Regions from separate parts of the Colwellia sp. MB02u-10 genome, predicted to be linked through region 2. Evidence: predicted binding sites of a transcription regulator. Region 2 holds the regulator's gene; each other region holds the start of a gene.
What was found. Region 2 encodes sigma-54, which starts transcription at its own class of promoters, with help from an activator protein. Its sites were predicted from a motif close to GTTGGCACGNNNNTNGNNT; they were not measured.
Positions count from the first base shown of each region.

Region 1: the regulator sigma-54 is predicted to act here: its motif matches at 5,006-5,024, upstream of H4J59_RS12830 (formate/nitrite transporter family protein).
Region 3: the regulator sigma-54 is predicted to act here: its motif matches at 6,254-6,272, upstream of H4J59_RS08920 (CmpA/NrtA family ABC transporter substrate-binding protein).

Region 1 is NZ_JACGVK010000124.1:91,476-101,744, reverse strand. It holds gene H4J59_RS12845 (EAL domain-containing protein) at 1-2,066, shown strand, start outside; gene H4J59_RS12840 (sigma-54-dependent Fis family transcriptional regulator) at 2,250-4,121, opposite strand; gene cynS (cyanase) at 4,459-4,899, shown strand; gene H4J59_RS12830 (formate/nitrite transporter family protein) at 5,078-5,890, shown strand; gene H4J59_RS12825 (bifunctional protein-serine/threonine kinase/phosphatase) at 6,219-7,922, shown strand; gene H4J59_RS12820 (molybdopterin cofactor-binding domain-containing protein) at 8,080-10,269, opposite strand, start outside.
Region 2 is NZ_JACGVK010000139.1:48,946-59,214, reverse strand. It holds gene yjgA (ribosome biogenesis factor YjgA) at 1-227, opposite strand, end outside; gene pmbA (metalloprotease PmbA) at 333-1,688, shown strand; gene mgtE (magnesium transporter) at 1,801-3,162, opposite strand; gene H4J59_RS18005 (HPr family phosphocarrier protein) at 3,677-3,955, opposite strand; gene rapZ (RNase adapter RapZ) at 3,962-4,816, opposite strand; gene ptsN (PTS IIA-like nitrogen regulatory protein PtsN) at 4,823-5,281, opposite strand; gene hpf (ribosome hibernation promoting factor) at 5,311-5,598, opposite strand; gene H4J59_RS17985 (RNA polymerase factor sigma-54) at 5,635-7,140, opposite strand; gene lptB (LPS export ABC transporter ATP-binding protein) at 7,192-7,923, opposite strand; gene lptA (lipopolysaccharide transport periplasmic protein LptA) at 7,924-8,484, opposite strand; gene lptC (LPS export ABC transporter periplasmic protein LptC) at 8,450-9,016, opposite strand; gene kdsC (3-deoxy-manno-octulosonate-8-phosphatase KdsC) at 9,013-9,558, opposite strand; gene H4J59_RS17960 (KpsF/GutQ family sugar-phosphate isomerase) at 9,561-10,269, opposite strand, start outside.
Region 3 is NZ_JACGVK010000115.1:71,193-81,461, reverse strand. It holds gene H4J59_RS08945 (bifunctional protein-serine/threonine kinase/phosphatase) at 1-675, shown strand, start outside; gene nirB (nitrite reductase large subunit NirB) at 1,101-3,644, shown strand; gene nirD (nitrite reductase small subunit NirD) at 3,674-4,009, shown strand; gene H4J59_RS08930 (ANTAR domain-containing response regulator) at 4,353-4,997, shown strand; gene H4J59_RS08925 (CmpA/NrtA family ABC transporter substrate-binding protein) at 5,040-6,113, shown strand; gene H4J59_RS08920 (CmpA/NrtA family ABC transporter substrate-binding protein) at 6,517-7,863, shown strand; gene H4J59_RS08915 (ABC transporter permease) at 7,987-8,943, shown strand; gene H4J59_RS08910 (ABC transporter ATP-binding protein) at 8,968-9,828, shown strand; gene H4J59_RS08905 (alginate export family protein) at 9,889-10,269, shown strand, end outside.

The DNA.
Region 1 (10,269 bases), on a different contig from region 2:
TCTTTGGTTGGACAAATAAGCAAGCTGTAGGAAAGGAACTGGCAAATCTGATTATCCCAATACCATTGCGTGCTGCACATAAAAAGGGCTTGGAGCATTTTATGGCCACGGGTGAAGGTCCTATTCTAAATAAAATAATTGAGGTTGAAGCATTACATCAAGACGGACATAATCTTCCAATAGAGTTAACAATTTCTTTTATTAAGCTAGCTGATGGCTTTGAATTTAATGCGCTTGTTCGAGATATCAGTCAGCGCAAAAAAGCCAAAAAAGCACTCGTGGTTGCGAACGAAAAACTGGCTTTTCAAAATAAAGAAAAAGATAAGCGCACAGCTCAATTAATACGTGCCAACCAAGAGATAGATAGACGAGCAAATGAACTAGCCCTTGCCGCGAGTGTATTCACCCACGCCCTAGAAGGTATTTTTATTACTGATGCGGCAAATAGGGTTATTGATGTTAACAAAAAATTTACTGCCATTACCGGTTACTCCCGTGAGGAGGTCGTTGGCCAAGCCCCACATTTCTTCCAAACAGACCGTCATCCACCTGAGTTCTATAGCGCGATGTGGCAAGTCATTAGATCTTCTGGCCAGTGGGCTGGTGAAATATTAAGTCATCGCAAAAATGGTGAAAAATATGTTGCTAGCATCACCATCAGTGCTGTAAAAAATGCTGTTGGCAAAGTTAGCCATTATGTTGCCCTCTTTAGTGATATTACCCTGCAAAGAGATCATCAATGCCAACTAGAAGAGATGGCCCATTTTGACGCCTTAACTAAGCTACCTAATCGTGCATTATTTGCTGATCGATTAAACCAAGCTATGCTGCAATGCCAACGTCATCATAACTCGCTCGCGGTTATCTTTATGGATTTAGATGGGTTTAAAGAGGTTAATGATACCTATGGTCATGCTATCGGTGATGAATTACTTATTATGGTGTCTCATCGAATGAGTGATACCTTGCGTGAAGTGGACACACTTGCCCGTATCGGTGGTGATGAATTTGTCGCCGTATTAAATGATTTAGTTAACGCTGAAGATTACAAAATGCCATTAAAACGCTTACTCCTTGCCGCATCAAAGCCTATCACTGTTGGCGATGTGGTATTAAAAGTATCCGTTAGCATAGGTGTTGCGATCTATCCTCAAGATGATGCCGATGCTGACATACTTATCCGTCATGCCGACCAAGCCATGTATATGGCGAAAAAAGCAGGTAAAAATTGTTATCACTTGTTTGATAGCGCCCTCGATAACGCCGTTAACCTTAAACTAGAAAGCATCAGTAATATCAGAGCAGCACTGAATAAACATGAGTTTGTTTTGTACTATCAACCGAAAGTCAATATGTCTACAGGTGAAGTCGTGGGCGTTGAAGCATTAATCCGCTGGCAGCACCCTGTCCGTGGCTTAGTGCCGCCATTAGATTTTTTATCGCTAATAGAAAATCACGCCATTAGCCTAGATATAGGTGAATGGGTTATCGATACAGCGCTGAATCAAATAAGCCAATGGCAAAGTATCGGTATCACGTTGCCGATTAGCGTCAACATCAGTGCTTATCAACTCCAGCAAACTGATTTTGTTCAACGCTTAGCGATATTATTGGCTTCACATCCTGATGTGTCACCGCATTTGTTAGCATTAGAAATATTAGAAACCAGTGCATTTAGTGACATCAACTACATTATACCGACCATGAAATCTTGCCTTGAGCTTGGTGTGCAGTTTGCTCTAGATGATTTTGGTACCGGATATTCCTCACTAACGTACCTTAGACGCCTACCCGCCAACCTAATTAAAATAGATCAGAGTTTTATACGCGACATGCTCACTGACGCAGATGATTTAGCCATTGTTTTGGCTGTTGTTAGTTTGGCGAAAGCCTTCCAGCTTGAGGTGATCGCTGAAGGAGTAGAAACTGTTGAGCATGGTACGGCTTTATTACAATTGGGTTGTAAATTAGCGCAAGGTTACGGTATAGCAAGGCCGATGCCCGCCAGTGATATTCCAACCTGGCTGAGCAGTTGGCAGCCATATCAAGCTTGGCTACACAAATAATATGCTGCAACTATTATAAGCAGCCTGGGAACCACAAGGTGTTAAATCATCTCAGGTCTGCATAGAATTAATCTAACGAGAAATAATCAGAACATTGCTCTCAATCGTCAAGATAATAGAATGTGGTAAATGTGTAGCCCATAGTATTTCTATAACATCAAACAGCCACTAGCTATCACCTGATTAAGGCGTAAATTCCTGACGATTTAAGCCATATTTTTTTAACTTTGACGCCAATGTTGTCGGTTTTAAGCCTAATAGCTGAGCAGCACCCTCCTCACCATAAATTTTACCTTGGCAATGTTTTAACGCATTAGCCAAATTAGTTTTTTCAAGTGATTTTTGTTCTTCTACTCTCATCAACTGCGGAGCCACTTTAGGGTTAAATGATTCATGATTAAATACCGATTCATTAGCCAAAAATTCGAAGTTTATTTTATTACTTTTGGCTAAGATTATCTGACGTTCAATAATATTTTCCAGTTCTCTAATATTGCCGGGCCAAGGGTATTGAGTTAAATACTGCATTTGCGAAACTGACACTTGTGGCTTAGGTCGATTAAAGTTTAAACACACTTTATCAATAAAATGTGTTACTAAAAGCGGAATATCATCGCTACGCTCTCGTAATGCCGGTGAATGAATAGGAAATACATTGAGCCTAAAATATAAGTCTTCTCTAAATTTATTCTGCTGAACTAAAGTCTTTAATTTTTGATTAGTGGCTGAAATAACTCTGACATCAACATGTATGGTTTTCGACTCTCCTACCCGCTCAAACTGCTGCTCTTGTAATACCCGTAATAATTTCCCTTGCAGTTGTAAAGGAATTTCACCGACTTCATCTAAGAAAATAGTCGCGCCATCCGCCAGTTCAAATCGTCCAACTCGGTCTGATATTGCGCCTGAAAAAGCGCCTTTTACATGACCAAAAAATTCACTTTCAAATAAGTCTGCCGGTATTGCCGCACAATTAACTCTAATTAATGGCCGGGCTTTTCGTTCACTGACTTCATGAATCGCTCTAGCAATTAGCTCTTTACCTGTACCTGATTCGCCAGTAATGATGACATTCGCATTAGTAGCTGCCACTAACTCTATTTGATTAACCATATGCTGCACCTGCATACTCTGACCAATGATCTGGTGATGATTAAAATCTGCATTTAATTCTTCAAGCAAATACGCATTATCCATTTCAAGGCGTTCTTTTAGTGTATCTACCTCTTTTAAAGCGTTTAACAATTTAGCTTGAATAGACTTTCTTTGTGTTATGTCTCGAAAAATAACTACGGCGCCGATTAATAAACCATTTTCAGTTACTGGGGTACTTTTATATTCTACCGCCACTGGCATACCACTTTTTGACCAGAACACTTCGTCATCAACACTGTGTACTTCTCCATCTTTAAAAGCAGCATAAATCGGGCATTTGTAAGCGTGGTAATGCTCGCCATTGGCATGCGAATGATGAATCACGTCATGAATACTTTTCCCAACAAGTTCTACTTTTTCCCAGCCTAATATTTGCTCGGCCGCTGCATTTACAAAAGTGGTATTCCCGTCAACATCTACGCCATATATACCGTCACCTACCGCACTGAGTAACAATTGATTTTGTCGCTCAATTTCTTCAAATACACTTTCGTTAGCATTCCAATGAACAATACCCGCTTTATATTTAGCTTGCGCTGTTGCTTGGTGGTAACGGGCATAAGTCACTTTCGCACTTTGACAAGAAAACAAAAGCTTATTGTCAAAAGTGCTAGCGGTAATATCTAAATATACTTTTTCATTATTGATGGTGAGAAATAGATCGTTTGTCCACGCTTCGCCCTGCGCTAATATTTGTTGAGTAAAGTGAATTAACTTATCTAAACAGCCAGTAAAAAACTGCGTTACGCTAACCTTTGTTAACGTATTATTTTCTAGCTCAACGTCGCTTTCGATAGCAAATAATACTGCAGCTTTGTGGTTTAACTGCAAAATTTTATTATTAAAAGGATCAATATATAACAGTGCGTTAGGTGCATTTAAAAATAAGTTTGCTTGCATAAAATATTCCTGATGACTTATCAACTAACCCCACCATTCAATTTCCAAGCCAAGCAACGATATTTCGTGAAAAATAGCACGAAATATCGTTTATCACGAAAAATCGTTGCATTGCACAGACTAGTAAAACAATTAATATCAATAAAAATCAGTTACTTAATTAAAATACAGCTATTGGCATAATTTTCGCAATTGTTAATGTCAGTAGATAACAAGGTTAGTCGTTTGATGGTTAAATCAACGCGTAATTTAAAGTGCTTGCACTGTGTTGAAAATAACGCACCAAGATTAAACAGCTAACTTAATAAAATAATATTTTTAATCTTAAGGAAGTCACATGAATAAGCTCGATGTAACTGAAGCAATATTTGCAATAAAAATTGAAAAAGAACTTAGTTGGCAGAATATTGCAGATGCTGTCGGTATGTCTATCGTTTGGACAACCTCAGCCTGTTTAGGCATGAACAGTTGGCCTGAAGTTGAAGCTGATAAAGTAATTGAATTTTTAGCCTTACCTAAAGAAACAAAGCAAGCCCTAATGGCCTACCCAACCAAAGAGTGGGATAAGTCAGTACCACAAGACCCATTAATTTATCGTATATACGAAGTGGTAGGCGTCTATGGCGATACCCTTAAAGAGGTTATTCAAGAAAAGTTTGGTGACGGCATCATGAGTGCTATCGACTTCTCTATGGAAGTAGAAAAAGAAGAAAATCCAAAAGGCGATAGAGTCATTTTAACCTTGAATGGTAAATTTTTACCCTATAAATCGTGGTGATCTTATTTGGTGCGCCAAGCTAATTAAAGTTGTGCAACGCTGGCAAATAAAGCAAAAAAAACTAAGTGATGAATTATATATTAAATAAAAATCAATACGTTACATGACTGGCATTTAACTTGCTTTGTTAGGTAAACAGTAAAATGAATTAACCTTACTATTAAATAGAGATATAACAATGGCTTATATAGAACCCAGTGAATTTGTAACCAAGATGGTGGACGCAGGTGAACAGAAAGTTTACATGTCTACCAAAGATACTCTTATACGTGCTTTTATGGCGGGCGCTATTTTAGGCCTAGCTGCGATATTTGCGATTACGGTGGCAACTAAAACAGGTAGCCCTATTTTAGGCGCCTGTCTTTTCCCTGTTGGTTTTATCATGCTTTATTTGATGAAGTTTGATCTACTCACTGGTGTATTTACACTGGTACCATTAGCCTTATTAGACAAGCGTCCCGGTGTTACCTTTGGCGGCGTAATGCGTAACTGGGGCCTGGTCTTTTTAGGTAACTTTGGCGGAGCAATGACCACAGCCTTTTTAATGTCCTTTATTTTAACCTATGGTTATTCGGCTGACGGCGGTGCTATTGCAGCTAAAGTAGCAAGTATTGGTGAAGCAAGAACCGTAGGTTACCAAGAACATGGCTTAAGCGGCTGGATCACTATATTCTTCCGTGGCATGTTATGTAATTGGATGGTATCAATGGGTGTGGTTGGTGCGATGATCTCTACTTCTGCTGGTGCTAAAATGGCCGCCATGTGGATGCCCGTAATGTTGTTCTTTTTTATGGGTTTTGAACATTCAATTGTTAACATGTTCTTATTCCCATTCTCAATGATCATGGGGGGTGACTTTACTGTTTATGATTATTTGGTATGGAACGAAATTCCAACGGTATTAGGTAACCTTGCCGGTGGCTTATTATTAGTAGGTTTACCACTATACTTTACACATGTTAAAACATCGCCAAGCAGAAAAATTGCTTAATTCACTATTTATCAATGGTTTATTCAAAGCATAAGCTTGTATGAGTCAATTAATAAATAACGAATACCCATTTGATTAAATAAGTGATGTACTTTTTCATGAGGAAAAATGGCTAAATACAAGCCATAAAATTTAGTCTGTAGTTATGCTACTTATAAATTTTATAACGCCGTATTTTTTCATTCTAACCATTAAAAATGATCAGGTAATTAATCAACTTGGAATAATATCAATGTAGATAAAAGACTTCGTAATTTAGGTTACGAAGTCTTTTTATTGCTTCAAACTTTACCGATTTAAGCTAATTTTAATCCATTGGAAACAAGTAATGAGTCAAGCATTAACTGTGAGTATTGGCGGCGCTACCAATAAAGGTCGAAAAAAAATCAATCAAGATTTTCTCGGCAGCATCATTCCTAAAGAACCCATGCTTAGCAGCAAAGGGATTGTACTTGCCATGGCTGATGGTATTAGCTCAAGTAACGTCAGCCAAATTGCCAGTGAAACAGCAATATCGAGTTTTTTAGAGGATTACTACTGTACCTCTGATTCGTGGTCTGTTAAAAATTCTGCACAAAAAGTCATTAAGTCGATTAATTCATGGCTTTATTCGCAAACACGTAATAGCCCTTATCGCTTTGATAAAGACAAAGGCTACGTCTGCACCTTCAGTGCACTGATATTAAAATCAAATACGGCACATCTTTTTCATTCAGGTGATACACGAATTTATCGTTTATCAGGTCAACAATTAGAGCAGTTAACCGAAGATCACCGCCGAGTTGTTTCCGCCGATGTTAGCTATTTAACCCGCGCTTTAGGGGTTAACCAAACATTTGACATTGATTATCAAAGCCAGCTACTTGAGCAAGGCGATATCTATATCATTGCCACTGACGGCGTTTACGAGTTTTTAAATAATGCTCAAATCGCCAATAGCATTAACAATGCCCAGAGCTTAGATAATGCTGCTGATACCATCATTACAGAAGCACTTGCCTTAGGGAGTGATGACAACCTCAGTGTTCAAATTGTCCGTATTGATAACGTGCCCAGCTATCAGCTTGATGAAGTGCATCAACTGACCTTGTTGCCATTGCCGCCAAGACTTTCACCCAGAATGCAGTTTGATGGTTATGAAATTATTCGCGAAATATATATTAGTAGCCGAAGCCATGTTTTTTTAGCGCGCGACAACGACACACAGCAAACCGTAGTGATAAAAACGCCATCCACTGAATTAAGAACCGACACGCAATACCTTGAGCGTTTTATGCTAGAAGAATGGATAGCTAAACGCATTAACAATCCACATGTTGTTAAAGCCATTATTCCAAAAAGAAAGCGTCATTATTTATATTTAGTGACAGAATTTATTGATGGTATTTCGTTAAGTCAATGGATGATAGACCATCCAAAACCAAGCTTAGAACAAGTTAGAAATATTATTGAGCAAACCGCAAAAGGCTTACAGGCTTTTCACCGCCAAGACATGATACATCAAGACTTACGCCCAGCTAATATCATGATTGACAATACTAAGACGGTAAAAATAATAGACTTTGGCTCAACCTTTATTGCCGGTGTGACCGATGCTGACACCGAAGAAATTATGCGCGGTACCATTCGTTATTCAGCTCCTGAATATTTTTTAGGACATTTAGGCACACAGGCGTCTGACCTTTATGCGTTGGGCGTGATCACTTATCAAATGTTATCAGGTAAATTTCCATATGGTCGTGAAATAGCACAAGCGAACAGCGTATCAGCACAACGTAAGCTCAACTATAAATCGATGATCAATGATAATACTGAATTACCCTTTTGGATTGACGATACACTTGAACGCGCCTTAAAAATTGATCCCTTAAAACGCTACTCTGTGTTATCAGAGTTTGTTCATGACTTGCGACAGCCGAATAAATTATTTTTAGCAAAAAATAAGCCGCCGCTAATGCAGCGTGATCCTGTCATGTTTTGGCAATGGGTTAGTCTTATTCTATTGCTGCTGTTGATTGTACAGGCACTTTAAAAAATATTGAGTCTAAAATTTGCAGTAAAATTTAGCATGGAAGATGAAAATAAAAAGCCCTTAGTCGCGATGAAGACAACTAAGGGCTTTAATAAACGGGTTAACTATAGTCTTTATTACTCACTATAACTCACTTAAAAGTGACAACCTTTATTGCTTAAGCATTTTTGATTGCTGCGGCGGTAATAGGTAAATCTCGCACTCTAACACCCGTTATTTGAAAAATAGCATTGGCTATCGCCGGTGCTATCGATACTACGCCTGGTTCGCCCAAGCCAACAGGAAACTCATCGCTTTCAACAAATTCAATATCGAGCTCAGGTACGTCACTCATACGTAATGGTGAGTAGGTGTTTAAGTTGAGATTACTCACCTGACCATTTTCTATCGGGCTTTGTTCGTGTAAGGCTAAACTTGTTCCCCAAAGCATAGAGCCTTGAACTTGCGCTAATGCACCATCAGGGTGAACAATAACACCAGCATCAACAATCATGGTGAGCTTTTTAACGGTTATTTTTCCTGAGCTAGGCTCAACATGAACCTGAGCAGCACAAGCCATCCAAGCCGGCATGGTACGTTCTTGGCCCGAACTTATCGCAACACCCATGCCTTCATTCTTAGCGAGTTTAACCTCTTTGGTTTTTTGCTTAAGAATGTTGAGTACATTCGCTAATCGCTTGGCACCACCGACACTTTCTGGTGCTTTACCGGCTTGTTTACCTAAACCGTCAAGCATGGATAAGCGAAAATCAATCGGATCAGTTTTACTTTGATGGGCAATTTCATCAATAAATGATTCTAATCCCCAAACAATCCAACCCTGCCCAACAGATCTTAACCAACCAGGCAGTATGGTTTCTTGTGCTAGGCTATTATTGACCACGCGCACACGATGATTGTCCATGCTGTACCAGTGATCGGCACCACTGGTAGAAAACATATCAACACGCGTTTTTTTATCTAAGCTTTCAGGCATAAATCCTGGTGCCATGGCTAAGGTTGGCCAACCGGCAGCCAGTGCATGCTCCATACCGGTAAATTTATTTTCCTGATCAAACACCGCTCGAAACGAGACGACAGACGGCGATCTGGGTTGATCGAATCGAGAGTCATCTTCACGAGTAAATACCATTTTTACTGGCTTGCCAATTGCTTTAGCGGTTAATACCGCAGGTATCGCATAATCGCCGAATAAACGACGACCAAAACCACCACCAAGATATTGCTGATGCATAACAACTTTGTCATCAGTTACTTGCAGCGCTTTAGCAATGGCTGGCAAGGTTAATGACTGCCATTGATTACCGGTATAAACATGCCAAAGACCATCTTTTTCTTCTACGGTGGCGTTAACTGGCTCTAAAGCGAAGTGTAAAACGGTATGCGTGCGATAAACTGCATCAATCGCTTTATCAGCTTTAGTGCTTGCCGCTGAGAAATCGCCCTCATCAACAAACAATCCGCCTTCGCTCTTATCGGCAACTAAGCGCTCTCCTTCTTGGAGAATATCTTGCTCACTAACCTTAGCGGTTTTACCCACTTGATAACTAACGTTTAAGGCATCAGCCGCTTGAATGGCGCCATAATAACTATCAGCCGCGACACTAACCCAACCCTGAAGGTTGTCACTCGGGTCTTGCAAGAGATAATAACCCAAATAACCTTTGATTTTCTGGGCGGCACTGTCGTCAATATTCGTGACTTTACTGCCATATCGGGTCGGTGGAATAATCGGTCGAGCATAGACCATACCGGCCAACTCTATATCAATACCATAAACGGCTGAGCCATTGGTTTTAGCTGGAATATCAAGCGCTAAGGCCGGTTTTCCTACTAAGCTTCTTTTACTTGCAGGTTTTAACGGTAAGGCGCTAATCTCTTCTGGTGTAAAGGCACGATTAAAATGGCCTTTGGCAACAATGTCACCAAAACTAATCGAGCGATCTTGATAAAGTACCGCGCCATTTTCTACGCTACATTGCTCTGCAGGGCAATTTAAGATTTTCGCTGCCGCTGCTATTAAGGCTACACGACCTGCAGCACCCGCTTGAGACATGGGCTTAAATGTTTGAAAAACTGACCATGAACCACCCGTGACCATATAACCCCATTTAGGATCGGTGTCGACATGCGTGATGGAGACTTTAGACCAATCAGCTCCTAGTTCATCAGCAACAACACGTGCTAGTGCAGTGCCAATATGTTGGCCCATTTCTGCCTTAGCAATATTAATGTTCACTTCACCTAATGGGTTGATTTCAAACCAAACCGTTGGGGAAAATAATTTATTTTTCAGTGTTTCTTGAGGACTATCACCTAAGCCTACTGCGCCAACTAAGGGGGCAAA
Region 2 (10,269 bases):
ACATGACGGACATGACGACGCATAGCTTCATGCTTATTGGTGATTTTATCTGCTAGCAGCATAGCGGCTTTCAGTTCATCAGTTAGCGGTAGCTTGCTGCGTTGATGCTTCGACATTTTGACTATGATCAGGCCAAAGTCTTGCAGTCGATGCATTTCTCGTTTTATTTCTGATTTACTCAGTAATTCTTCTTCTAATTCATCGATATCGTTGGCAGAGTGGGGCATAATGTTAAGCAATAAAGTGATAATTACCTATAGTATACAACAAAGCAGTATCAGCAAAAACATTCCTGTTGCATGTATCGATAAAATGTGAGAAATAATTTACCTATGAGCGATTCAGATAGTATTCAAATGCAAATAGAACATGTGAAAAAACGTGTTAATGACGCCATGACAATGGCTAAATCACTCGGAGCCGATGGTGCTGAAGTTGCGATGAGTCGCCAACAAGGTCTTAGCGTGAGTACCCGTTTAGGCGAGGTTGAAAATGTTGAGTTTACCAGTGATGGTGGGCTTGGCATAACCGTTTACAAAGACGGTCGTAAAGGTAGCGCTTCTACGGCTGATTTATCTGAAAAAGCTTTAAAACAAGCCATAGAAGCCGCGGTAAATATTGCTAAATATACCTCTGTTGATGAATGCTCAGGTATGGCAGATAAAGATTTATTGTCGATGACGCCTGAAGACTTAGATTTATATCACCCTAAAGCGTTAACCACAGAGCAAGCGATTAGTTTGGCAAAAACCTGTGAAGACACGGCGCTTGGCTATGATAAACGTATTACTAATTCAGACGGCGCCACATTAGAGAGCTTTGAAGGTTTTAAAGTTTACGGCAATAGTCAGGGGCAGCTAGTGGGCTATCCGAGTACGCGCCATAATTTAAGTTGTGTGATGATTGCCAAAGAAGGTGAAGACATGCAGCGCGATTATGCTTATACCGTTAGTCGTGAATTTGATGCTATGGAAAGTGCAGCCAACATAGGGCAACAAGCGGCTAAAGAAACATTATCACGCTTAGGTGCTCGTAAGTTAGCGACCGCTAAAGTACCTGTGATGTTTCGAGCTGATGTGGCTAATAGCTTATTTGGCCATTTTATTGCCGCGATTAGTGGTGGTAATTTGTATCGACAATCTTCTTTTTTGATGGACGCCATTGGCCAACAAGTTTTTCCTGAATTTTTAAACATTAGTGAACGTCCTCATTTGAAAAAGGCCTTGGCAAGTAGTGCTTTTGACGCCGAAGGTGTCGCTACCCTAGATCGTGAAATTATTACGGATGGCAGTTTAGCCACTTACCTGTTAACTAGCTATTCAGCGCGTAAGTTAGGCATGAAATCAACCGGTCATGCCGGTGGTATTCATAATTGGCAACTCGGCATGAAAGACGCAGGCCAAGGCGGTGATTTTGATGCGATGTTAAAAACTTTAGGCACGGGTTTGTTAGTAACCGAGTTGATGGGGCAAGGCGTGAATGTCGTGACGGGTGACTATTCTCGTGGTGCAGCAGGCTTTTGGGTGGAAAATGGTGAAATAGCTTATCCAGTGGATGAAATTACCATTGCGGGTAAATTACAGGATATGTTTGCTGGTATTGTCGCTATTGGTAACGATACCGATATGCGAGGCAGTATTCGTACCGGTTCTATTATTGTTAACCAGATGCAAGTAGCGGGCAGTTAAAAATAATAGAAGTTTGAAGTTAAAAGCTGTCAGCTGTCAGAAAAAACAACTGAACAGTAACTAGTTTCAGTTGTTTACTGACAGCTTTAAACTGAAAGCTTATCGCTATGGTTTATTTTCCAAGCAGCAAGGTCGCTGTGCCTAAGAAGGCAAATATACCCACGACATCGGTTACCGTTGTCAAGATAACACTACCGGCTAAGGCGGGATCTATATTCATTTTTTTCAACATTAATGGCACGGTAACACCGGCAATGCCAGCCGCGGTCATATTCATTAACATGGCAAAGGCAATGATGGCGCCCAGCATTAAGTTTTGCTGCCAAATCGCCACAACAGAAGCGATTAACACCGCCCAAATTAGACCATTAAAAAAACCAATGGCCAATTCTTTATAGAGTAAAATTCGCGAGTTACTTTCACCAACATGGCCTAAGGCCATAGCGCGGATAACTAAGGTTAAAGTTTGGTTGCCGGCGACGCCGCCCATGCTAGGCACTAAAGAGTTTAACACCGCCAAAATAGCCAGTTGATTTAAAATGCCTTCAAACATGCTCGACACTGCGACAGCCAGAAGAGCGGTGATTAAGTTCACGCCTAACCAAATAGAACGGCGTTGGGTACTTTTTAAGACCGGAGCAAAGGTGTCAGCCTCGTCATCTAGACCCGCCATACTCATCATAGAATGCTCGGCTTCCTCACGAATAATATCAATAACATCATCGATGGTAATACGACCCAGTAGTCGTGCTTCGTGATCGACAACAGGGGCAGAAAACCAATCATAGCGCTCAAATAGCTGCGCGACATCTTTTTCATTCATATCGGCGGTAATGGCTTGAATATCTTTATTGATTAGGTCTGAGATAATGGTTTCTGCTTTGGCAGTAACAATAGCAGATAAAGATACTGAACCAAGGAAATGATCAGCTCTGTCAACCACATAAAAAGAGTCGGTTGCTTCAGGTAATTCACCACGTAGTCGTAAATAACGTAGCACCACATCTACCGTAACATCAGGACGAATAGAGATGGTATCGGTATTCATGATACCGCCGGCCGTGTCTTCCTCAAATGAAAGTGCAGCCTCAACACGATGGCGATCTTGCCAGTCCATCGCGTTAAGCACTTCCTGATAAACTGTGTCAGGTAGTGTTCTGAATACTTCAGCTAAATCGTCAACATCCATTCCTTCTGCAACGGCAGCTAGTTTTTCTGGATGAATATTTTTCAGAATGCCTTTTCGAACTTCTTCGTTTAACTCTTCGAGCACATCACCGTGATGATCGGCATCAATAAGCTGCCAAAGTGCGACACGGCTTTTGCTTGGCGATGACTCTAATAATAAAGCGAGATCGTAAGTGGGCATGTCTTGCAATAGCTTGCGAACATGGACAAACATACCACTATCAAGGGCATCATTAACCTGCTGAAGGCGCTGATGATTGTATTCTTGTTTAGAACCTTCCGGCATATATTCACCTTTTGCCGTTGTAAAACGAAAACTGAAAATTATCAGGGGTTGTTGAACTGACTTTAGTGCAGTTTGTTTAGTAGGTAGGCTCAGCAAACACATGATATGCCGCTGGCTACATAGACGTATGAGCACGCCATAGCCCTTGCAAACTAATACTATTATCTTTGGGTTTATCTAAAGCTACTGAAGCGAGTTCAATGTTAACCCAAAAAGTTAAACAGATCCTATTATGAGAGATAACTATTAAGCTTTTGTTATAGCCAATAAATAAACATAAGCATCGATAGATTTGGACGGTAGTGCGACTCAGGAGACACAGTTGAAAACGGTTATGCTTGAGTTATTTCGCTTATTCTAAAAGCTTTAATGTAGTGCTAAATTGGCTAGTATATTATTTTAGTCACTAGGGTTCGTTAATAATTATCCGCGTAGAGTTTACCGTAATCTAGCCATTTTAGCAGCTTTTTTATTGACTTAAGCGTGTGCTTAGCAAGGATAAAGCACTCAGTTATTATTCGGCTTCATTAAATTTGTCACTAAAGAGTTGGCAAATCTCTACTAGGGCTTGTTCAGCATCTTGGCCAGAAGCAATAACCTTGACGGTTTTACCTTGGGCGCCTGCCAGCAGCATTAGCCCCATAATACTATTCGCGTCTGCTCGGTTTTCGTCTAATTCAATAATGACTTTAGCGGTGAATTTTTGGCTTAATTGGGCAAGCTTAGAAGCCGCTCGGGCATGCAGCCCAAGTTTATTGATAATAAGTACAGTGCAGCTAGTGGACTTGCTCATCTTAGTTTATGTGCCTTCAACGGTTAAGTCACGGTGGCGAGATTGCACATCTTTACGCTCTTTACGCAAATTATTTGCCAGTAATTCGGCAATATAGACCGAGCGATGCTTGCCACCCGTACAACCAATGGCAATGGTGATATAACTGCGATTATTACGTTCTAAGTGGGGTAACCAGGTCATCATAAAACTGTTAATTTGCCAAACAAATTTAGTCACAATGGGCTGGCTAGCAAGAAAGTCTTGTACCGGTTTGTCTAAACCTGTGTAGCCTTTTAGCTCTTTATCCCAAAATGGATTAGGTAAAAAGCGTGCATCAAAGACATAATCAGCATCTTGTGGTACACCATGTTTAAAACCAAATGATTCAAACACAACCACCATTGAACCAGACGTTTTACCCAGAACTCGCTCTCTAACTAAGTCAGCGAGTTGGTGCGGTGTCAGTTGACTGGTATTGATGTATAAGTCTGCCCGACTGGCGATGGGCTCAAGTAATTTTTTCTCCAAGGCAATCGCTTGGTCTAGCGCAATATTTTGCTTGATCAACGGATGTAAACGTCGCGTTTCACTGAACCGGCGAATAAGGTCACTATCATCAGCATCTAAATACAGTATGCTCAATTCTACCGCATTGGGCAGATATTCAATAATTTCGGGTACGTCGTTAGGATCGGCTGGTAGGTTACGAACATCGAGGCTTACGGCAACATTTTCATAATCATTAATAACCGTATGGGTCAGTGCGGGTAACAAGTTGACAGGGATATTATCAACACAATAATAACCTAAATCCTCTAAAACACGCAGTGCAACACTTTTCCCTGATCCTGAGCGGCCACTTACAATAATTAATTTCATCCGTGTTTAACTCGCTTGTTGTATTAACTGAAACAGTTCTTGATTACTTTTGCATTTACGCACTTGCTTGCAAAATTGCTTGTCACGAAAGATTTTTGCGATACTTTGCAGCGTACTCAAGTGGCTCTGGCATTCTTCTTCAGGAACGAATAAGGCGATAAAAATATCAACGGGGCGATGATCAATAGCGTCAAAATTAATCGCTTGTTCTGTGGTAATAACCACGGCAATAGGTTTCGTAGGCGTAGCATTTTCTAGACGGCCATGAGGTATAGCAATGCCATTACCTATGCCCGTTGAACCCATTCTTTCGCGTTTAACTAAGCTTTCTAAGAGCTGAAAAGTATCATGACTGTCGAGTTTATCGGCGGCCAAGCGACTTAAATATTCTAATATACGTTTTTTACTGGCACCCGGTGCTGCACAAATAGTGCAGTCCGGGGTTAAGATGTCTTGCAACTTCATAAACTTCTAAGACCTGTAGCGAAATGGCGCTAATGTTTGTTGATTTTACCTTTATATTTCAATATTTGGCGATCTAGCTTGTCAATTAATGCATCAATCGATGCATACATGTCACTATGCTGTGCCTTAGCATGAACTTCGGTGCCACTTAAGTGCACTGTTGATTCAGCAATCTGATTCTGTTTTTCTACCGTTAATACTACATGTACATTATTGATATGATCAAAATGACGTTCTAGTTTTTCAAACTTGCCATTGACATAATCACGTAATGAATCGGTAACATCGACATGGTGTCCAGTAAGATTAATTTGCATATACTTCAATCCTCTTTATTGGCTGAATAAAACTGCCTACAATAGGCTTTTACGTTGATTTGATGGCGGTATAGAAAGTGACTCTCGATATTTGGCAATGGTACGCCTTGCCACTTGTATACCTTGCTCTGCTAAAATATCTGCCATTTTACTATCGCTGAGTGGCTTTGCAGGCACTTCAGCAGCCACTAGCTTTTTAATTAATTCTCGAATAGCCGTTGATGAACATTCGCCGCCGTTTTCAGTACTAACGTGGCTAGAAAAAAAGTACTTAAGCTCAAAAATTCCTCTAGGCGTGTGCATATATTTTTGCGTGGTCACACGAGAAATAGTTGATTCATGCATATCTACGGCTTCGGCAATATCGTTCAATACCATAGGGCGCATTGACTCAGGTCCATGTTCAAAAAAGCCTTGTTGGCGTTGCACAATACAATTTGAAACCTTTAAAAGCGTTTCGTTACGGCTCTCTAAGCTTTTAATAAACCATTTTGCTTCTTGCAAGTTAGAGCGAATAAATTGATTATCAGTAGATGACTTCATTGAACGAGACATAGCCGCGTATTGCTGATTAACCGATAGTTTAGGTGCAGTGTCAGGATTGAGCTCTACTGTCCAGCGGCCGTTTTTCTTTTCAACAGACACGTCTGGGATAACATATTGTTCTTCACTTTTTATGACGCTATCACCTGGACGGGGATCTAAACTTTGTATTAGGCGAATAACTTCGCGTAATTGCTCTTCTTTCAAGCGTAATTTACGCATCAATTGACGATAATCGCGATTACCGAGTAAATCAATATACTCGCTGACGGCAATTTTGCTTTCCGCTAACCAAGGGGTATCTTTAGCAAATTGATTAAGCTGAATACGCAAGCACTCGGGAATTGAACGAGCGGCTACACCAATGGGGTCAAATACGTTAATACGCTTTAACACCACTTCAATCTCATCAAGTTCTACACCATCAATACCGACACTTTCTAAGATCTCTTCGGCTGAAACGGTTAAATAACCTGCTTCATCTATGGCTTCAATAATGGCAATGGCAATGGTTCTGTCAGTGTCAGTAAAGGGCGTTAGTTCCATCTGCCAAATCAGATGGTCTTGTAATGAGTCTTTCGTTTCACCTTGATAAGTATAATCTTCTGAGGCATGGCCAACACCGCCACTACTGACACCGGCACTGAAGTTATCATCCCATGTGCTATCACTGTTTAGTTCTTCGGGGATGTCTGTTTTTGCTAAACCTTCAGAGGAGCTAATTTCGTCTATCGAGGGAGTGGAGTCTTCGCTGCCATCAGAGGATGTTGCTGACTTTTCGCCTAAAGTTACCGAATATCCTGCTTCTAAATGGTCAGGGGTATTTTCTGAATTGTTATCGTGCGTTTCGTCAACTTCAAGCAAAGGGTTACTTTCAAGTGCCTCTTGAATCTCTAGTTGAAGATCCAAAGTTGATAATTGCAACAGTTTGATCGCCTGCTGCAATTGCGGGGTCATCGTTAACTGTTGTCCGATACGGAGTTGCAGAGTAGGACGCATTTACGTTTTCTTTTCCCTATTCAAATTCATTAGTTCAATTGGTTTTATTCACTATAGCGTGAATTGTTCGCCAAGGTATACATCTCTTACATGTTGATTTGCAAGAATTTGCTTTGAATTACCCTCAGCGATAAGTTCACCATGACTAACGATGTAGGCATGTTCACAAACATCGAGTGTTTCTCGTACATTGTGATCTGTGATCAAAATACCTATGCCACGATCTTTTAAGTGTAGGATAATTTTTTTTATATCACCTACTGAAATTGGGTCAACACCGGCAAAGGGTTCATCCAGAAGTATAAATTTAGGATCTGCGGCTAATGCCCGTGCTATTTCAACTCGTCGGCGCTCACCGCCAGATAAACTCATGCCTAAGTTATCTTTTATATGGCCTATGTTGAACTCTTCTAATAAATGTTCAAGTTTTTCTTGTCGGTCAACGTCACTAAGTGATTTACGTGTTTGTAAAATGGCCATGATGTTGTCATGAACCGATAACTTACGAAAAATAGAGGCTTCTTGTGGCAAATAACCGATACCTTTTCTCGCGCGCTCGTGCATCGGCAGTAAGGTTATATCTTCATCATTTAAGACAATTGAGCCACTGTCGTTCTTCACCAAGCCAACAATCATATAAAAAGAGGTGGTTTTACCTGCGCCATTTGGTCCTAATAAGCCAACAATTTGTCCTGCTGAAACGTGCATACTGACGTTTTTAACAACTTTCCTGCCTTTATAGGACTTGGCAAGGCCGGTTGCTGATAATGTAGAAGTTGACATTTACTCTTGCTTATCCTTTGATTTTATAGGCAATTTAATTTTGTTTTTCGGCTGTAATACGGTTTCAACTTTAGCATTGTCTAGGCTTTCGGCGTTGACATATTCTGTGGAAAAATTATAGGTGATTTTACTGCCACTGACTTTACTGCCTTCTTGGCTAAGGAGGGCATTGCCTGAAATAACGACGGTATTCATACTCGGCTCATAACGGATTTCATTGGCTTGCAAATTGATTGGGCTACCATCTTGAAGTGTTTGTTCAAAGGTCGCCGGTGAGCCTTTGGCAATATAAATTTTGCTGTCACTTTTTTCTTGGGTGATAACCTGTACTAACTCAGCATGTATGGTTAGTGTGCCCTGAGAAATAATGACATTATCAATATAACTGAATATTTTATTTTTGAGATCGGCAGCTTGGCGTGAAGAAGATATTTTAATCTCTTGTTCTACGTCAAATTTTTCTGCACTTGCGACAGGCACTAATAATGCTAACGCCGTGAGGCAATATAAGTTACTTTTTAATAAGTTACTTTTTAATTTTTTTATAAATAGTCTGTACATGTTCGGTCAATGTCATCTGTGTTGTGTTTAAGTCTACAATTAATCCTGAGCCATACATAGTAAATCCTTTACCTAATATTAAGATAGTTTGCTCTGAGCTGATAATATTAGTTTTTAAGTCCATTTCTAAATTTTTACCATGCACTTCCTGTATCAAACTTTCTTTATCAGTGGCGATTAAACGTACGCGATTTGCTAATTTTACGCGATTGTTGTTATACAAGGTGCCTTCATTGGCGGTTATTTTCCAAGTAGGTTTGTTGTTCCTTGGGTATAATGTATAGCGTGGATATTCAAAGTGTGTGACCCCTAATTCAGCATAATGTTCCATGCGTTTCGCTTCTACATTATAAGATAATGCCCCAGTATTTTTATACACATCACTGTTAAGGTTTTCAGCAATAAATTCAGGGTTATTTGCGGTATCGAGAATGTTGCTGGTTTCTTCCTTCGCGCCATACCATTCAAGTAAGCCATAGGTGGTTAAGGCCAATAAAAATAAGCTTATACTGACAAGGTATATGCGATTCATAGGCTAGCGCCCGTTGCATCAGCTAGGGTATTTTGGCTTTGCATAATAAGATCGCAAGTTTCGCGCACGGCGCCGAAACCACCTCGGGTATAGGTGATGTAGTCACAAGATTTTAAAATGGTGGGGTGCGCGTCATTGACCGCAATACTAAAACCAACATAATTAAGGCAGTCAAAATCTGGCATATCGTCGCCGATGTAAGCCACTTGTTCAGGCGCTAATGTTAATGCGCTGAGCATAGCTTTTAAAGCCGGTAGCTTATTTTCTTCGCCTTGTACTATGTGCTTAACATTTAATGCACTCATACGGGTTTGCACGATAGTTGAAGTTCTGCCCGTGATCACCGCTACATCAACGCCGCTTGCACCTAAGGCTTTAACGCCATAACCATCTTTAGTATGAAAGGCTTTCAATTCTTCACCATTATTACCTAAGTAAATACGACCATCTGAAAAAACGCCGTCTATATCACAAACAAAGAGTTTGATGTTTTGCGCTTTTTGCCAAACACTTGGCGCTACTTTTCCGTATAAACTGTTCACCTTTAGAGCACTCCAGATTTTAATAAGTCATGCATGTTCATCGCGCCAATGGGTTGGTTATTATCGTTAACAATAATTAAGCCGTTAATTTTTTTGTCTTCCATGATCTTTAATGCTTCAGCCGCCAGCATATCTTGCTTAGCCACTAAAGGTTTTTTTGTCATTACGCTGGTAATGCTGTCTTGGTGAATATTAATTTCTTCATCTAAAATACGGCGTAAATCACCATCAGTAAACAGGCCTATTAAGCTATTGTTTGCGTCAACAACAGCGGTCATACCCAAGCCTTTTAGTGACATTTCAACTAAGGCGTCTTTTATTTTAGCTTCTTGGCTTACTGTTGGCAGGCGTTCGTCTTTGTGCATGATATCGCCCAAGCGTAATAATAGCCTTTTACCTAAGCTGCCACCGGGGTGAGATAAGGCAAAATCATCTGCAGTAAAGCCGCGCGCATTCAATAAAGCCACCGCTAGGGCATCGCCCATAACTAAGGCTGCTGTGGTGCTAGAGGTGGGTGCCAAGCCTAGTGGGCAAGCTTCTTGTGCTACTTTTACACAAACATGGCTATCGGCAAGTTTAGCCAGCGTAGAGTCAGGATTACCCGTCATAGCGATGAGTTTTGTCCCGATACGCTTTAGAACCGGAATAATGGCCAAAACTTCGCCAGTTTCACCCGAATTAGAAATGGTCAGTACCACATCATCTACAGTC
Region 3 (10,269 bases), on a different contig from region 2:
TATATTAAAGGGCAAACTTTAAGTGAGTGGTTACATGACAATCCTAAACCTAACATTGCACAAGTTCGTGATGTAATGAAACAAGTGATCAGCGCATTACGATCGTTTCAACGTTTAGATCTTGTTCATCGCGACTTAAAACCCGACAACATAATGATCGATGAATATGGTCAAATTAAATTGATTGATTACGGCACTGTATTTGTCGCTTCACTTGATGAAAACCAAGAAACCATCAAAGAAGAAGTACCGCAAGGCTCTTTAAATTATATTGCGCCTGAAACCTTATTACACATGCAAGCAGATAATCAAAGTGATCTATTTTCACTGGGGGTTATTTGTTATGAAATGCTGTCAGGCGAACTGCCTTACAAACCTATGCAACGTGCTGAAGTCACCATTAAGGCTTATAGCGATATGCAATATCGCAGCATTAAACAGTTTCGACCTGAACTGCCCTTGTGGTTAGATCTCAGCTTACAAAAAGCAACGGCGGCCGATCCGAGACTACGCTACCAAGCCTTTTCAGAATTCTTTACTGATTTAAGTAAACCCAGTTCATCTGCTGTTGAAGCATACAAAAAACAACCTTTGCTAGCGCGTAATCCTTTATTATTTTGGCAATCAGTATCCGCCTTGTTATTTATTGGCTTGATGATATCTTTGCTTAATTAATCAAGCGATGGACCTAGGTTGATTAATTAAGCTTCACACACCCGATAAATTGCTTTGATTTATAATGGCTAATATAATGGCTAAGGCTGGCTAAAAAATGCCTAAAGTGTAAACCGTCTCTTCTAACTTAGTATGATATAAGCGCGATACCTAAGCCTGTGCCATTTTCAGTGATCCGCGCTAGTACACAGTCACTTATCTTGTACGCCTACTTGCTGCACATCATAATCGCGTACACCATTACCGCACATTATTGGTGCGCTAACCTCTTCACCATAGTGCAAAAACGCTACTTCGACCCACCACCTAAACCCTATCTATTTGAATTTATTGATATAAATCAACTGGTTCGTTTATTGCAGATAACAAACCATTATCTAGTTCCGCTAGTGCAGCGGTAATTTAAAGAAGTAGGATTGTAATAAATGAACACACCAGCTCAAAAAATCGTCGTCGTTGGCAATGGCATGGTTGGCCATCACTTTGTTGATGAAATGGCGAAACATGCCGGCTATGAAATTACCGTATTATCAGCTGAAGACCGTTTAGCTTATGACCGTGTTCACTTATCAGAGTATTTTTCTGGAAAAACCGCTGATGACTTAGCCATGACAACGCCAGCATACTACAACGAAATCGGTGTTAAATTTTTCACCAACGCGAAAGTCACTCACATTGATAAAGCCGCGAAAGTGGTAACCACTGAAGCAGGCGAAACTTACGCTTACGACAAGTTAGTCATGGCAACGGGCTCATACCCTTTTGTTCCTCCTATTCCAGGTAAAGAGCGTGACCATTGCTTGGTTTATCGTACTATTCAAGATTTAGAAGACATTCAAGCGTCAGCTAAAGCTGGTAAAGTTGGTGTGGTTGTTGGTGGTGGTTTATTAGGTTTAGAAGCCGCTAACGCCCTTAAAGAACTGGGCCTGCAGACACACGTGGTTGAATTTGCGCCACAATTGATGGGTGTGCAATTAGACAAAGACGGCGGCGCTTTACTGCGTTCAATGATCGAAGGCATTGGCGTACAAGTACATACTCAAAAAGCCACCAGCGAAATTGTTGACGGCGAAGAATGCGTTCACCGGATGAATTTTGCTGACGGATCGCATTTAGAAACTGACGTTATCTTATTCTCAGCAGGTATTCGCCCCTATGATAACTTAGCCCGTGAATTTGATTTAGCGGTTGGCGAACGTGGCGGTATTGTGGTTGATAACTACTGTAAAACCTCTGACGAAAGCATTTACGCTATTGGCGAGTGTGCTTTATGGAATAACTTTATCTTCGGTTTAGTCGCGCCGGGTTACACCATGGCTAAGGTGACTGCCGATAACATTATTAACGGTGAGCAACAATTTACCGGTGCTGACATGAGCACTAAGTTGAAGTTAATGGGCATGGACGTAGGGTCAATTGGCGATGCCCATGCGCGTACTGAAGGTTGTAAAACCTATGTTTATTCAAATCAACCCGATCAAATTTATAAAAAAATAGTCGTCAGTGCCGATGGTAAAGAATTATTAGGCGCGGTGTTAGTCGGTGATACCAGCGAATACGATGCCTTATTGCAATACGCCCTCAATGGTATTGAGTTACCTGAAAACCCCGACGGTTTAATTTTACCCAGCTCAGGCGAAAAACCCACCTTAGGCGTTGATGCACTACCCGATACAGCCACCATATGTTCATGTTTGAATGTCACTAAAGGCGACATTATTGCCGCTCTTGATTGTGGTGCAATTGATGTTGGTGAAGTTAAGTCTTCAACAAAAGCCGGCAGCGGTTGTGGCGGTTGTGCGGCATTATTGAAAAAAGTAACAGATCACGAATTAGAAAAACGCGGTGTTGAAATTAGCACTGACCTTTGTGAACACTTTGCTTACAGCCGTGTTGAGTTATTTCACATTGTGCAAGCAGAACAAATTAAAACCTTTGACCTGTTAATAGAAAAACACGGTTCAGGTTTAGGCTGTGAAATTTGTAAGCCAGCAGCCGCGTCTATTCTCGCTTCGGTGTGGAACGATTACATATTAAAACCCGACCATGTATCACTGCAAGACACCAACGATGTCTTTCTAGGTAATATGCAAAAAGATGGTACTTATTCTGTCGTTCCCCGTATGCCAGGCGGTGAAGTAACCCCAGATAAGTTAATTGTTATTGGTGAAGTCGCTAAAGAATATAACCTCTATACCAAAGTAACTGGCGGCCAACGTATCGATTTATTCGGCGCACGTGTTGACCAATTACCGGCGATATGGAAACGCTTAATTGATGCGGGTATGGAAACAGGTCACGCCTACGGTAAATCGTTACGAACAGTTAAATCTTGTGTCGGCAGCACTTGGTGTCGTTACGGCCAACAAGACAGCATGGCAATGGCCATTTTCTTAGAAGATCGCTATAAAGGTTTACGTTCTCCTCATAAAATTAAGTTTGCGGTCTCAGGCTGTACACGCGAGTGTGCAGAAGCGCAAAGTAAAGACATTGGTATTATTGCTACTGAAAACGGCTGGAACTTGTACGTCAGTGGTAATGGCGGCATGAAGCCTCGCCATGGCGACTTATTCGCCATTGATTTAGATGATGAAACCTTAGTGAAATATATTGATCGATACTTAATGTTTTATGTCCGTACCGCGGATCGTTTAACCCGTACTTCTGTCTGGTTAGAGAACCTAGAAGGCGGTTTAGCCTACATGGAAAAAATAGTTAAAGACGATCACTTAGGAATTAATGCTGAATTAGAAAAACAAATGCAAAATGTCGTTGATACCTACCAATGTGAGTGGAAAACAACGATTGAAAGTGAAGAACAATTAAAACGTTTCCGTCAGTTTGTTAACTCTGACACCGTCGATAACAACATAGAATTCGTTACTGAGCGTGATCAAATTCGCCCCGCTCAAGGTGATGAGAAAAAATATGGCGTTCAAATTCAAGCCGTTGATTTAACACCTGCATAAACAAGCTTTACGAATAAGGAAAGAAAAAAATGATAACAGAAAATAGCTGGCAAACCATCTGCCCCACCAGTGATTTAATTAAAAATTCAGGTGTTTGTGCCTTATTAGCAAACGAAGAGCAAGTGGCTTTATTCCAAGTAGGTAACGACAAAATTTATGCGGTTTCTAACTTTGACCCCTTTGGTAAAGCCAACGTTTTATATCGCGGTTTAATTGGCGAAACTAAGGGCGAGGTTTACGTTGCTTCACCCTTATTAAAACAGCGTTTTGTTTTAAACTCTGGTGCCTGTTTAGATGATGACACCTTGGCAATTAAAACCTATGAAACACGGGTTACCGATGGCCAATTAGAAATATTTGGTTAAGGATTTTACCCTTTATTTTCATAAAAAATCCTAGCTAAGTTAACGATGCTGGGATTTTATTTTTACCATTCATTATTAAATTTAAGCGTAATATGACTCACTTAGCATGTGCCACAAAAAAGTCTGCATACGCTAAGATTAATTATCCCAATTCTACATACTACTGTGTTTAAAACAGTTCCATCCTGGAACAGGCTATTTTGGTGCATCTCTGCATCACGAACTCATAAAAACGAGTATAAAAAACTAAAGTACAAACCTAACCAATTGATATTAAATAAATTAAATTTATGGTATAAATTATGCTTAAATATTTTAAATATACTTAATTCTTGATTTTAATTTGAATAAATTGAAAAATAAAACCTTGTCTTTGCCTAATAAAAATACGATACATCAGGATGTTCCTTCAGGATTAAAAGTATTGCTTGCCGAAATAAACCATGCAAAAGCAAAGGTATTAATGAGCGTACTGATAAATGAGCAATATGATATCTATCATGTTGCTCATTCTGGCGTACCTTTATTAAGAGATGTTGAACAGCTAAACCCAGACGTTATCATTATTGATATAGAATCTCCAAACAGAGATATGCTTGAAAATCTCAATAAAATTTCTCAATTCGCCCCAAAACCTATCGTAGTTTTTTCAGAACAACAATGTGCCAATACTACCATTAATCAGATGGTCAAATCAGGGGTTAGTGCTTATGTTGTAGGGGAAGTTAACCAAACAAGAGTGAAATCAATTATTGATGTGGCTATTGCGAGATTTGAGCTTTTTCAGGGCCTAAAACAAGAACTTGCTGACACTAAACAAAAACTGTCTAGTCAGAAAAGCATCGATAAAGCTAAACGTTGGTTAATGGAAACAAAACAACTGTCTGAAATAGATGCGTATCACTTCATTCGCAAAATAGCGATGGATAACAGCCAGAAAATGGATGATGTTGCCAAAAACATCCTTGCTGTTGCTAGCATTTTTTAGATAATTAAAAAGCGTTTTAAAGCACTGTAGAGAATATCAATTATGTTTAATATTGAAAAAAAAAATATAACCCTTGGCTTTATGCCATTAACAGATAGTGCCCCCTTGGTCATTGCTCATGAAATGGGATTTTTCGAAAAATGGGGACTTAACGTAAACCTAACCAAACAAAATTCTTGGGCCACATTAAGAGATAAATTGCATAGCGAAGTTATTGACGCCGCCCAAATGTTAGCCCCTATGCCCATTGCCAGTAACTTAGGTTTACACGGACAAAAGTCAACCGTGATTGCCCCAATGATATTGAGTCGTAACGGTAATGGCATCACGTTATCGACTAAACTCTACCAAAAAATATTATTACAACACAATACCAATGAGATCAGTATGCCATTTTCGGCCAATATATTGAGACATGAAATAGATGAACGAAAAAAAGAAGGTAATAAATTAACCTTCGCTGTCGTTTTTCCTTATAGCTGTCATCATTATCAACTTGTTGAATGGCTAAAAAATAGTGATATCAATCCATCAGACATTAATTTATTAATTGTACCTCCTTCAAACATGGTGCCATCTATGCATTCAGGCGATCTTGATGGCTTTTGTGTCGGTAGTCCTTGGAATGCTAAAGCGGTTAGAGAAGGTGTTGGCATCACAGGTGTTACTTCTTCTGACTTATGGGAAGATTCACCTGAGAAGGTGCTTGGCTTAATGTCTGATTGGCAAGTTAAGCACCCAGAAACAACATTTGCCTTAGTATCTGCTTTATATGAAGCATGCCAATGGCTTGAAAATATTCCCAATCGCTTTGAAGCAGCGAGGTTCTTGAGTCGTGCAAAGTACTTAGACACACATATCGACGTAATTGCGCCTTCATTAATGGGCAGTTGCCTAACCCTTAACAATACATCACCACGTCAAGTAGAAAGCTATCAACAATTTTCGACATTAGGTGATCCCACATTCAATAGGCCAGCACATCATTACGGTGAAAACATTGCCAAATTAATGCAAGCGTGTGGGCACATAAACACACAACAAATAACGGATCTAGACATTGCTTCGATTTACAGGGAAGATATTTATCAAGCTGTAATATATAAGGATAAGTAGAGCCTTTACTAAAATAGACTATCTGCTTGTAGCTCTATATAGACACCAAAATAGTGCAAAAACTTCTCACTTTTGGAGCAAAGCATTTAATAAAAACCACATAAAATAAAGTAAGCCACTGATTTTAAATGTAATTAATAAATGGCACTAATTGTGCTTTATAGTTAATAGCGTTTTCATGTTAATTCAATCAACAGCGGTTGTTTTAACCATAAAGTGAAAATTGACTCAAAACTTATTTCGTTAAAACTAATCGCACTGCAACGACGTAGTCATTGTTAGTTTGGCATTGAAGCCCACAGTACTCGGATTGTATCTGAAGTACTGTGGGCTTTTTTATTTGGAGAAAGGTATTTTGAAAACAACTTTAAAAAATGAATGTAAAAAATTATGCCGTACTGTTATTGCAGGACTATGTATTTCTGGCTCCCTACTGACTTCGTCTTTACAAGCAGCAGAGCTAGGCTACCCAGAAAAAGAAGAACTTAAATTTGGCTTTATTAAATTAACTGATATGGCCCCTATCGCTATTGCTTATGAGAAAGGATTTTTTGAAGATGAAGGCTTATACGTCACGATTGAATCACAAGCTAACTGGAAAGTATTGCTTGATGGCGTTATAGATGGTCGATTAGACGGTGCTCACATGCTTGCTGGCCAACCCATTGCAGCAACTATTGGTTACGGGACTAAAGCTGAAATCATCACGCCTTTTTCAATGGACTTAAATGGCAATGCGATTACTGTCTCTAATGAAATTTGGAAGCAAATGAAGATCAATATTCCTAAGCAAGCCGATGGAAGACCTGTTCACCCTATTAAAGCTGATGCCTTAAAGCCTGTGGTAGAAAAGTATCTTGATGAAGGTAAACCTTTCAACATGGGTATGGTGTTTCCAGTGTCGACACATAACTACGAGTTACGCTATTGGTTAGCGGCTGGTGATATTCACCCAGGATTCTACGCCCCGCATAAAGGTGATACATCAGGAAAAATTGATGCACAAGTGCTGTTGTCAGTAACGCCACCACCACAAATGCCGGCCACAATGGAAGCCGGCACTATTTATGGTTATTGTGTAGGTGAACCTTGGAACCAACAAGCGGTATTTAAAGGTATTGGTGTACCGGTTGTTACCGATTATGAAATTTGGAAGAACAACCCAGAAAAAGTATTTGGTATTACTAAAGCCTTTGCTGAGCAATACCCAAATACCACCATTCGTTTAACACGCGCACTGATTCGTGCTGCTAAATGGTTAGACGACAACAATAATGCTAACCGTCCAGAAGCAGTGAAAATTTTATCTCAATCGAACTATGTTGGTGCTGATTACGACGTTATCGCAAACAGCATGACAGGGACTTTCGAGTACGAAAAAGGCGATGTGCGTTCAGTACCTGACTTCAACGTATTCTTTCGCTACAACGCCACTTACCCTTTTTACTCTGATGCTATTTGGTATTTAACACAAATGCGTCGTTGGGGACAAATTAGCGATGACAAACCTGATAGTTGGTACAAAGATATTGCCGCAAAAGTTTATCGTCCTGATATTTACATGGCTGCAGCGCAATCATTAGTTGATGACAAATTATTGTCTAAAAGCGACTTTTCAGACTTAGTCGGTGAAGACGGTTTCCGTGCTCCTCAAAAACACTTTATTGACAACATTGTTTATGACGGTACTCAACCAAACGCCTATATCAACAAGTTTAAAATTGGTCTAAAAGCCGGTGACAAACTTTAGATCCTTGTCATATTTTAGCCAGCACTTTAATAAGTAGTAATGCGCTGCACATTAACCGGCAGCGCATAAAGGAGAACAAAAATGACTGCTGTAATTAGTAAAAAAATATTAGGTATTGTGCCAATGAGTAATAACAAAATGATCAGGTCCTTTATTTCAGAAAAGGCACAAGCGTTGATATTACCTATGGCCGGTATCTTCTGTTTTATGCTGCTATGGTCGTTAACGGCTAATAGCATTGATACTTCACTTGGTAAGTTCCCAGGACCCAGTGCAGTGGCGACTCAAGTGGTTAATTTAATTGATGAACATAATGCTGAGCGCGACAAAGCAGACGCTTTTTATATTCGCCAAGACGAACGAAATAAAGTGCGCATGGCAAAAGATCCAAGTTATCAAGCTAAAATACGAATTTATACCGGTAAAGAAACATTTTTAGACCAAATATTCACCAGTTTAGTGACTGTAATAAGTGGCTTCTTAGTGGCTGCTGTTATTGCTATTCCATTAGGTATTGCCATTGGTTTAAGTAAAACTTTAAACACGGCAATTAACCCCATAATACAAATTTTTAAACCTGTATCTCCTTTGGCTTGGTTACCCATAGTAACCATGGTGGTCAGTGCGCTTTATGTATCTCCTGACCCTATGTTTGCTAAATCATTTATCACTTCATTAATCACGGTCACCTTATGTAGCCTTTGGCCTATGGTTATCAACACCTCTTTTGGTGTGGTTTCAATGAATCAAGACTGGGTGAATGTCAGTAAAGTATTAAGCCTACCTAAGCACGTACATATTCAAAAGATTGTTCTACCCGCCTCAATTCCTGCCATTTTTACGGGCATGAGAATGTCATTAGGCATTGCTTGGATGGTACTTATTGCGGCTGAAATGCTGTCACAAAGTCCAGGATTAGGGAAATTCGTTTGGGATGAATTCCAGAACGGCAGCTCACAATCTCTTAGCCGTATTATGACGGCAGTATTAACGATTGGTCTTATTGGCTACCTGCTTGATAGAACCATGCTGCAACTTCAAAGAATATTGTCTTGGGACAAATCAAGCGCACAACTTTAGCCAATATAGGATTAAGGAAATCACATGAGCATTATTTTAGACATCAGCAAAGTAGATATGGTATTTCCAACTCCTAAAGGCGACTTTACCGCGTTAAAGGGTGTTGATTTACAGATCAAAAAAGGTGAATTCATTTCACTTATTGGCCATTCGGGTTGTGGTAAGTCAACCGTATTAAATATTGTTGCCTGTTTACACAAAGCAACATTGGGTGGCGTGTTATTAAATAACAAAGAAGTAACAGAGCCAGGTCCTGAACGTGCAGTTGTTTTTCAAAACCATTCATTGTTGCCTTGGTTAAGCGCCTATCAAAATATTGAGTTAGCGGTAAAACAAGTCTTCAAAAATAAAATGTCTTCAGGCGAGATGAAAGAATGGATCGAGCATAACTTACGTTTAGTTCATATGGATCATGCAAAAGACAAGCGTCCTGATGAAATTTCAGGCGGTATGAAACAACGTATTGGTATTGCCAGAGCCTTAGCAATGAAACCAGAAGTACTTTTGATGGATGAACCTTTTGGTGCACTCGACGCTTTAACGCGAGCTCATATGCAAGACTCATTAATGGAAATTCAGCAAAAGCTTAACAACACCGTCATCATGATCACCCATGACGTAGATGAAGCTGTTTTATTATCAGATCGTATTGTCATGATGACCAACGGGCCAGCCGCGACAATAGGCGAAATATTAGACGTCAACTTACCTCATCCAAGAAACCGTTTAGCGCTAGCAGAAGATGTTGAATATAACCGCTTGCGCTCAGCTGTTTTAACTTTTTTGTATGAAAAACAAAGAAAAGTTGAAGTTATTCCCACAGCTGAATCAACCAAAAAAACTGAAAAAGCTGAAGTAAAACAAAACACGTCCAGTGTTGCTTAATACATTTGGCTAAATTAAAAAATTATAAAACTTATTTAAAAAAACTTTAAGGGATAAACCATGCAAACCGTTCATAAACTTTCAAAAATTACTGCACTGATTTTGTTAGCAAGTGCAAGTGCTTCAGCAACCGCAAATAGCGAGACTAAAGCTAAAGCCAGTATAGATTTAAACTTGCGATATGAAACAGTTGATCAAGACAATGCCAAAAAAGATGCCTCAGCGTTAACGCTAAGAACTCGTCTAAATTACACCAGTGCTAGCTACAATGATTTTACCGCTGTTATTGAATTTGAAGACTCACGCCAAGTAGCGGGTGTTAACAAGTATAACGATGCCGTGGGTAATAATACTGAATATGCTGTTATTGCCGATCCAGAAACGACTGAATTAGACCAAGCTTATGTGCAATATAAAAAAGATGGCGTCACTGCTAAAGTC